Noviherbaspirillum saxi: one gene and its partner. The protein of the gene in region 2 interacts with the protein of the main gene of each other region in a pairwise test. Links are inferred from orthologs where the notes say so. Each region holds a gene or a part of one and is shown on either strand. Other genes may lie near its edges.

What was found. Proteins that work in one complex are often made in the same cells at the same time.
Region 1: the proteins of D3871_RS04390 (region 2) and D3871_RS13905 interact in binary tests that used the Escherichia coli proteins (3 or more experiments, as listed by UniProt). The link is inferred for Noviherbaspirillum saxi from one-to-one orthologs.

The regions. Positions count from the first base shown.
Region 1 is NZ_QYUO01000001.1:2,949,077-2,953,825, reverse strand. Bases 866-3,790 are described here. They hold D3871_RS13905 (sulfate/molybdate ABC transporter ATP-binding protein), read left to right. Parts: upstream 866-1,750; coding sequence 1,751-2,830; downstream 2,831-3,790. Other genes in these bases: D3871_RS13900 (CysB family HTH-type transcriptional regulator), read left to right, coding at 2,843-3,769; cysW (sulfate ABC transporter permease subunit CysW), read left to right, coding at 866-1,748. Also shown: sulfate ABC transporter permease subunit CysT, read left to right, coding at 1-847; more of cysW, read left to right, coding at 849-865; D3871_RS13895 (Crp/Fnr family transcriptional regulator), read right to left, coding at 4,254-4,749. UniProt on the Escherichia coli protein: Part of the ABC transporter complex CysAWTP involved in sulfate/thiosulfate import. Responsible for energy coupling to the transport system.
Region 2 is NZ_QYUO01000001.1:907,011-911,756, reverse strand. The notes cover bases 815-3,735. They hold D3871_RS04390 (glutamate-5-semialdehyde dehydrogenase), read left to right. Parts: upstream 815-1,581; coding sequence 1,582-2,889; downstream 2,890-3,735. Other genes in these bases: D3871_RS04380 (2-hydroxychromene-2-carboxylate isomerase), read left to right, coding at 3,507-3,735; D3871_RS04385 (CopD family protein), read left to right, coding at 2,892-3,314; holA (DNA polymerase III subunit delta), read left to right, coding at 815-1,331. Outside these bases: D3871_RS04400 (LPS-assembly lipoprotein LptE), read left to right, coding at 1-276; more of holA, read left to right, coding at 315-814; more of D3871_RS04380, read left to right, coding at 3,736-4,109; D3871_RS04375 (THUMP domain-containing class I SAM-dependent RNA methyltransferase), read left to right, coding at 4,203-4,746. UniProt on the Escherichia coli protein: Catalyzes the NADPH-dependent reduction of L-glutamate 5-phosphate into L-glutamate 5-semialdehyde and phosphate. The product spontaneously undergoes cyclization to form 1-pyrroline-5-carboxylate.

The sequences.
Region 1 (4,749 bases), 2.0 Mb from region 2 along the record:
AAGCGCATCGCCGGGACGGACTTCATCGCGCGTATTGCCCGGCTTCAATTTATCGCTCGGCTTCACGCTGCTCTATCTGGCGCTGATCGTGCTGATTCCCTTGTCGGCGGTCTTTCTGAAGACCTTCACCATGACTTGGGATGCTTTCTGGACCGCCGCCACTTCCGACCGCGTCCTCGCCTCCTACCGCCTGACTTTCGGCGCATCGCTGATCGCCGCGGCGCTCAATGTAGTGTTCGGCGGCATCGTAGCCTGGGTATTGGTGCGCTACCGCTTCCCCGGCAAGAAAGTGATCGACGCCCTGGTCGACCTGCCGTTTGCCTTGCCCACCGCGGTGGCCGGCATCGCCTTGACTTCGCTGTATTCGGCCAATGGCTGGATCGGTCGCTATCTCGAACCCTTCGGCATCAAGGTCGCTTTCACCCCGCTGGGCGTGCTGGTCGCATTGACCTTCATCGGCTTGCCGTTTGTCGTGCGTACCGTGCAACCGGTGCTGGAAGAAGCCGAACGCGAGCTGGAAGAAGCCGCCGCCAGTCTCGGCGCCAACCGCCTGCAAGTGTTCGCGCATGTGATTTTCCCCACCATCCTGCCAGCCTTGATGACCGGTTTTGCGCTGGCGTTTGCGCGTGCCACCGGCGAATACGGCTCGGTGATTTTCATCGCAGGCAACATGCCGATGGTGTCCGAAATCACGCCGCTGTTCATCATTACCAAACTGGAGCAATACGACTACACCGGCGCGACTGCGATTGCAGTGGTCATGCTGATCGTGTCCTTCATATTGCTGCTGACGATCAACCTGTTGCAAGCCTGGGCACGCACACGCGGCCGGGCAGAGAAAGTCTGATATGGCCGGTGCTGCTGCTTCCTTATCCATCGGCGTGCAGGCGCGCGGCGAACCCGCGTACACGCCGGCGGCCACCGTCGAACCGTTCTGGGTGCGCGCACTGCTGATCGGCGCTGCGCTGGCCTTCCTGACCCTGTTCCTGTTCATTCCACTCATCGCGGTCTTTGCCGAAGCGCTCAAGAAAGGTTGGGACACTTACCTGCTCGCATTGGTCGAGCCCGATGCGATCGCCGCGATCAAATTGACCCTGCTGACTGCAGCGATTGCCGTTCCGATGAACCTGGTATTCGGCGTGGCAGCCGCATGGTGTATCGCCAAGTTCGAATTTCGCGGCAAGAACATCCTGCTCACGCTGATCGATCTGCCGTTCTCGGTGTCGCCTGTGATCGCCGGCCTGATCTATGTACTGATCTTCGGCGCGCAAGGCTGGCTCGGTCCGTGGCTGGCCGAGCACGACATCAAGATCCTGTTTGCCGTGCCCGGCATCGTGCTCGCAACCATGTTCGTCACCTTTCCCTTCGTCGCACGCGAGCTGATTCCATTGATGCAATCGCAAGGCACGGAAGAAGAGGAAGCCGCGCTGGTGCTGGGCGCGTCCGGCTGGCGCACGTTCTGGCATGTGACGCTGCCGAACATCAAGTGGGGCTTGCTGTACGGCGTGGTGCTCTGTAATGCGCGTGCGATGGGCGAGTTCGGCGCGGTGTCGGTCGTGTCCGGACACATACGCGGCGAGACCAACACCATGCCGCTGCATGTGGAAATTCTGTACAACGAATACAACTTCGTCGCCGCATTCGCGATCGCTTCATTGCTGGCATTGCTCGCGCTAGTCACCCTCGCGATCAAGTCCTTCATCGAATGGCGCGCCAACGAAGTCAATCTGCAACCGGATCAGGAATAATCATGAGTATCGAAGTCAAAAACATTCACAAGCGTTTCGGCAATTTCATTGCGCTCGACAACGTCTCATTGAATTTTCCTCAAGGCGAACTGACCGCCTTGCTCGGCCCATCCGGTTGCGGCAAGACCACGCTGCTGCGCATCATCGCCGGCCTGGAGCAGGCCGATTCCGGTCACGTATTCCTCGATGGCGAAGATGCCTCCGGCCAGCATGTGCGCGAACGCCAGGTCGGCTTCGTGTTCCAGCACTATGCACTGTTCAAGCATATGAGCGTGTTCGAAAACATCGCCTTCGGCCTGCGCGTCAAGCGCCGCGATGTGCGCCCATCGGAAAGCGAGATCAAAAAGAAAGTCATGTCGCTGCTGGAACTGGTGCAGCTCGACTGGCTCGCCGATCGCTATCCGCCGCAACTGTCGGGCGGCCAGCGTCAGCGTATCGCACTGGCGCGCGCGCTGGCGGTGGAGCCGCGCGTGCTGCTGCTGGACGAACCCTTCGGCGCGCTCGATGCCAAGGTGCGCAAGGAACTGCGCCGCTGGTTGCGTCGCCTGCATGATGAATTGCATGTCACCAGCATCTTCGTCACGCACGACCAGGAAGAAGCATTGGAAGTCGCCGACCAGATCGTGGTGATGAACAAGGGCAGGGTGGAGCAGATCGGTTCGCCCGACGAGGTCTACAACCATCCGGCCTCGTCCTTCGTGTACGGCTTCCTCGGTAACGTCAACCTCTTCCATGGCCGCGTGCATGAAGGCGTGCTGGATTCCGGCGGTATCGCCTTCGACGCGCCCGATCATGCGCAGGCACAAGATGCCAACGGTATCGGCTTTGTAAGGCCGCATGACATCGAGGTCGAGCGCTACACGGCGGACGCGGAAGGCATCGTTGCCCGCCTGCGCCGCAGCCATGCCATCGGTCCGCTCGCGCAATTGGAACTGGTGCGCGCCGATAATGCGCAATTGATCGAAGCCGTGATCTCGACCGAACGCTACCAGCATCTCGGCCTGACCGAAGGCGAAACCCTGATTGTGCGTCCAAAGCGCCTGCGGGTGTTCGTCAACGAGTCTGCCAGTCAATCGGCCTGATCGGGAGCACGTATGAATTTCCAGCAACTACGTTCCATTCGCGAAGCCGCGCGCCGCGGCTACAACCTGACCGAAGTCGCGAATGTCCTGTTCACATCGCAACCCGGCGTGAGCCGGCAGATACGCGAACTGGAAGAAGAACTCGGCGTCGAGATTTTCGAGCGCAACGGCAAGCGCCTGACCGGATTGACCGATCCCGGCAAGGGCATCCTGCAAATCATCGAGCGTCTCCTGCTCGAAGCGGAAAACCTGCGCCAGGCCAGCCAGGAATACGCCGGCGAAAAAAGCGGCACGCTGGCCGTCGCCACCACCCACACGCAGGCGCGCTATGTGCTGCCGCGCGTCGTGCAATCCTTTCGCACAGCGTTTCCCGATGTGCGCATCGCGCTCCAGCAAAGCTCGCCGGAACATATTGCAGAATGGGTGATCTCCGGCAAGGCGGATGTCGGTATCGCCACCGAAGGCCTGAGCCAGTTTGAAGAACTGGTGTCGTTTCCCTGCTATCGCTGGAGCCACATGATCGTGGTGCCGGAAGATCATCCGCTGAGCGGCGCGCACAAGGTATCGCTGCAAGAGCTGGCTGCCTATCCCCTGATCACTTATGACGTCGGTTTCACCGGCCGCAGCCATATCGACGACGCGTTCCGCGAAGCGGGCATTGCAACCGATATCGTGTTGACCGCGATGGATTCGGATGTGATCCAGCAGTATGTGTCGTTAGGAATGGGAGTGGGCATCGTCGCATCGATGGCGGTGGAAACCAATCTGGCGCGGGGCTTGCGCGCGGTGGAGGCGGCGCACCTGTTCGCGCCGAATGTGACGCGGCTTGCGGTGCGGCGCGGGGCTTATCTGCGGTCTTATGTGTATGAGTTTATCTTGCAGTTCGCGCCGGAATTGCGGCGCAGGGATATCGAGACGGCATTGAATGCGGGGGCGTAGCGCGGTGCGTCTGGTGCCGTGAACATGCACCTGTTCCAGCGCCATTCGCACGCGGTTACTTGCCGTCAAATCAGGCATCCCCTATCCCCGTCGTCCCCACGAAAGTGCACTGCTGTCCGGAATAATGTGGTTGACAACTCTGCAGTGCCTGCAAGCGGGTCATGGCCTATCAGGCATGCCACCTGCTCTCCCCCGTCATACCCGAGAAATCGGGTATCCATACTGAGTCTGCACTTCGGTGACAACTATTCAGGTAGATGCTTTGTTCTATCGGCTTATGGATTCCCACTTTCGTGAGAATGACGAGGGGAAGCAGGGGCAACGTCAGCATGGATGCCCGTTTTCACGGGCATGACGGGGAGAGGGAAGCGACGTGATGTAGCCACCATACCCGCATGCAAATGCCGCTACACCATTTCAAGAAAATAATTCCGGACGCTACGCTGACCATGTGCTAGGTAGACAGTCGAACGCTCAATCCCAATCAAGCCGCTTTTTCTGCTTTCTCGACCTTGGGTCCGTTGTTAGCATTCGTCGCCGGCATCTCATCGAGCCCCGCTACCGCAGCCGTCTTCAACTGATCCGGCCGATTGACGATGAATATCGTTCCCTTCTTCTCGACGATATTCAGCTTCATCAGCGTATGCAGCGCGCGCGACACGGTTTCGCGGCTGGTGTTGACCATGATCGCGATCTCGTGCTGCTTGGGCAAGCCTTCGATGACCTGGCCTTCATTGGTATCGCGGACAAACTGCTGCAACTGCGCAAACACGCGCTGGAAGGCATTCGGAATGCTGAGCAGCGTGCGCTGCCGCGAAGAGGCGCGCACGATCTGCGCGAAATGCGTAAGAAAGCGCTCCGCCACCAGCGGACGATTGAAGATCAGTGCGCGTGCCTGCGCGGTCGGCAGGAAAGCCACTTCCGAAGGCTTCACCGAGACGATCGAAGCCGAACGCGGCGCGCCGTCGATGACCGACAGT
Region 2 (4,746 bases):
GTATTGAGTGAAGCGCGCGAAAAGGCGACGCTGTCGCTCAATACCCAGGGCCGCATACGTGAGTATTCGCTGTACTACCGGATGCGTTTTCGCGTGAAGGACAGCGCGGAAAAGGAATTGCTACCGGCCACCGAAATCATCCTGAAGCGCGATATCAGTTTCAACGAGTCGCAAGTGATCGCCAAGGAAAAGGAAGAAGACTTGCTGTATCGCGACATGCAGTCGGACGCGGTGCAACAGGTGTTGCGCCGCATGGCTGCGCTCAAGCCGGCCTGATCGCGAACTGATCGGTATGACTGTCAAACGGGACAAGGATGCAATTACGGCTTGACGCACTCGATACGCATCTGGCGAAATCGCTTGCTCCACTATATGTGATCACCAGCGACGAGCATCTGCTCGCGCTCGAAGCCGCGGACAAGATCCGCAAGGCCGCGCGGGCGCGGGGATACTCGGAACGCGAAGTGCTGATCGTCGAGCGCAGCTTCAAGTGGGGCGAGCTGCTGGCGGCAAACCAGTCGCAATCCCTGTTCGGCGACCGCAAGCTGATCGAATTGCGCATCCCGACCGGCAAGCCCGGCAAGGATGGCGGCCAGGCGATGCAGGAATATGTCGGCGCGCTCAATCCGGACAATGTCACGCTGATTACGCTGCCGAAGCTGGACTGGCAGACGCAGAAGGCGGCCTGGGTGGCAGCGCTGCAGCAAACCGGTGTGTACATCGACATTCCTCTGGTCGAGCGCGCGCAGTTGCCGGCATGGATAGGGACACGGCTGGCCGCGCAGAAACAGAGTGCGGACAGACAAGGCATCGACTTCATCGCCGACCGGGTCGAAGGCAATCTGCTCGCCGCGCATCAGGAATTGCAAAAGCTTGCGTTGCTCTATCCGGAAGGCAAGCTAGCGTTCGAACAGGTGCAGGATGCAGTGCTGAACGTCGCCCGCTACGATGTGTTCAAGCTGAATGAAGCGATGCTGTCGGGCGACACTGCCCGCCTGGTGCGGATGATAGAAGGCTTGAAAGGCGAAGGCGAAGCGCTGCCGCTGGTGCTGTGGGCAATGGCGGAAGAAATCCGCACCTTGCTGAAGATAAAGGCCGGCACCGCGCAAGGAAAGTCGGTCGGCATGCTGCTCAAGGAATACCGGATCTGGGGACCGCGCGAGCGGCTGATGGAGCCGGCATTGCGGCGGCTGAAGCTGTCGACGCTGGAAACGGCGCTGCAGGAAGCGGCGCAAATCGATAAGATGGTCAAGGGATTACGAGCAAAGGCGTTCGCGGGGGATGCGTGGGATGCGTTGCTGCAGTTGGGGTTGAAGGTGGCGCGGGGGTAGGCTGGCGGGTATTGGTGGTCGGTCGTGCTGCATACGCCTCCCGTCGTCCTCGCGAAGGCGGGGACCCATGTGAGCTTGCTTGGTCATCCGGCTTATGGGTCCCCGCCTTCGCGAGGACGACGGGGAAAAGACATTGGCAAGTCAGCTGTCGGTACCCGCATGCAAGCAATCCAATGTATTACAAGCTTATGTGCATAGCATAGCCCTGCAAGGAGAGCAAAACGGCGATGCGCGAGCGGTTACGATCTACATGGAGTCCCTCCGGGAATTCTGCATTTACAAGAGTCAACACATGGACATCAAGCACTACATGAACGAAGTTGGTCAGCGCGCACGCAAGGCATCGCGCGCGATGGCCAAGGCCGATACCGGCGCCAAGAACAAGGCGCTGTCGCTGATCGCCGCCGCCATCCGTGACCAGGCGGACGCCCTGCGCGCCGCCAACCAGAAAGACCTGGAAGCCGCACGCGCCAACGGCCTTGCGCCGGCGCTGCTGGATCGCCTGACCCTGTCCGACAAGGCAATCGCGACCATGGCCGAAGGCCTGGAACAAATCGTCGCGCTGTCCGACCCGATCGGCGAAATGTCCAACATGAAATATCGCCCGACCGGCATCCAGGTCGGCCAGATGCGCGTGCCGCTCGGCGTGATCGGCATCATCTATGAGGCGCGTCCGAACGTCACCGTCGATGCCGCCGGCCTCTGCATCAAGAGCGGCAACGCGACCATCCTGCGTGGCGGTTCCGAAGCCATTCATTGCAACCAGGCACTGGCAAAATTGGTGAAGGCTGGACTGGCCGGCGCCGGTCTGCCGGAAGACGCAGTACAGATCATCGAAACCACCGACCGCGCCGCCGTCGGCGAACTGATCACCATGCCCCAGTATGTCGACGTGATCGTGCCGCGCGGTGGCAAGGGCTTGATCGAGCGCCTGATGAAGGAATCGAAGGTGCCGATGATCAAGCACCTCGACGGCATTTGCCATGTGTATATCGACGACAAGGCCGACATCGAAAAAGCGCTGAAAATAGGGTTTAATGCAAAGTGCCATCGCTACGGCACCTGCAACACGATGGAAACCCTGCTGGTGGCGCGCGGCATCGCGGCGCAAGTGCTGCCGAAGCTGGCCGAACTGTACGACACCAAGGAAGTGGAATTGCGCGGCGACGATGAAGCGCGCACTATCCTGGCCGCCTATCCAAGGCTGGTTGCTGCTACCGAGGAAGACTGGAGCACCGAGTACCTCGCGCCGATTCTCTCGGTCAAGATAGTCGGCGATATGGATGAAGCGATCGAGCATATCAACACCTACTCGTCGCAGCATACCGATTCCATCGTGACCGAAGACTACAGCCGCGCGATGCGCTTCCTGCGCGAAGTCGACTCGGCGTCGGTGATGATCAATGCATCGACACGTTTCGCCGATGGCTTCGAATACGGATTGGGCGCCGAGATCGGCATTTCCAACGACAAGCTGCATGCACGCGGCCCGGTCGGACTTGAAGGATTGACTTCGCTGAAATACGTGGTGTTCGGCCACGGCGAAGTGCGGGAATGAGCATGCTCTGGGTCAAGGCACTGCATATCGTATTTGTCGCTTCGTGGTTCGCCGGCCTGTTCTATCTGCCGCGCATCTTCGTCAATCTGGCAATGGAAACCGATGCGACCGCCACCACGCGCCTGCTGCTGATGGCCCGCAAACTGTATCGCTTCATGTCGATATTGGCGATTCCCGCCTTGTTGCTGGGCCTGTGGCTGTGGCTCGGCTATGGCATCGGCAAGGGCCCGGGCAACGGCTGGCTGCACGCGAAGCTGACCATCGTCGTGCTGCTGATCGGCTACCACCATGCTTGCGGTTCGCTGCTGAAGAAATTTGAGAACGGCCGCAATGTCCGCAGCCACAAATGGTATCGCTGGTTCAACGAAGTGCCGGTCATCGGTTTGCTGCTTGTAACGATCCTGGTCGTGGTCAAGCCATTCTAGAGCGCTTTCACCCTGACCGGCTCAGTCGAGGCCGAGGCGGATTGCCCGTGGCACAAGGCGCAGCGACGCGACATGGCGAGCCATGGCAAGGAGATGCAACGCCGTGCCGGGGGCAAGGCGACCGGGATCGACGAGCTGGTCAGGGTGAAAGCGCTCTAAGCCCGGACCATTCAACCTCTTCAGGAGAACGGCATGGCCAAGGTTTGTGAATATTTTTTCGCGCCGCAATCGCCGTGGGCGTATCTGGGCCATGAGCGTTTCGTCGCGCTGACCAAGCAGTACGGCGTACAGATCGATCTGAAACCCTGCGATCTCGGCAAGGTATTCAACGTGTCCGGCGGACTGCCGCTGGCCAAGCGCCCGCCGCAGCGCCAGGCTTACCGCCTGGTGGAGCTCAAGCGCTGGAGCGAGTTCCTGCAGATTCCGCTGAACCTGCAGCCGAAGTTCTTCCCGGTCCCCGGCGATCCGGCTGCAAAGCTGATCATTGCCACCCGGCTGGCGCACGGCACTGACGCCGCATTGCATATCACTGGCGCGATCATGCACGCGATATGGGCGGAGGAAAGAAACGTCGGCGACGCCGATACGCTCGCGGCCATCGCCCTCGAATGCGGGCATGACGGCAAGGCGCTGCTGAAGTCATCCGAGACCGCCAGCGTGCAGAGCGAATACGATCGCTACACCGATGAAGCGATCGCCGCCAACGTATTCGGCTCGCCCTGGTATGTGGTCAATGGCGAAGGCTACTGGGGACAGGACCGTCTGGATTTCGTCGAACGGGCCTTCAAGGCATAGGCATATATATCGCAACACCTGGCAACAAGCGCAGGCCAAAGGATTGGCAGCGTTCAACAGCAGCACTGATTCATCACGGATAAAGGGTTCCCCATGGCACATTCTTATTTTTGTCCCTGCCCGCGCGGGCTTGAGGCCGCGCTCGCAGAAGAGATCAACGAAATCGCTCAGCACAGCAAGACGCTGAAAGTTCATAACCAGGTACCGGGCGGCGTGCACTGCTCCGGCTCGCTGTCCGACAGCTATCGCATCAACCTGCATTCGCGCATTGCCTCGCGCGTGCTGCTGCGCATCGCGCAAGCCGGGTATGCCAACGAAAACGACATCTACGACCTGACGCTGGCCCAGCCCTGGGAAGAATGGTTCGACGTCGATCACACGATCCGGGTCGACCTTACTGCCATCAAGTCGCCGCTCAAGAGCCTGGAATTCACCACGCTAAAGATCAAGGACGCCGTGTGCGACCGCTTCCGCGATCTGTACCAGAAACGGCCCTCGGTCAATACCCGCACGCCGGACATGCGCATCGTCGGCTTTCTCGATGCCCACAGCTACACGATCTACCTCGATACCTCGGGCGAAGCGCTGTTCAAGCGCGGCTGGCGCCAGGAAACTGGCGATGCGCCGCTGCGCGAAA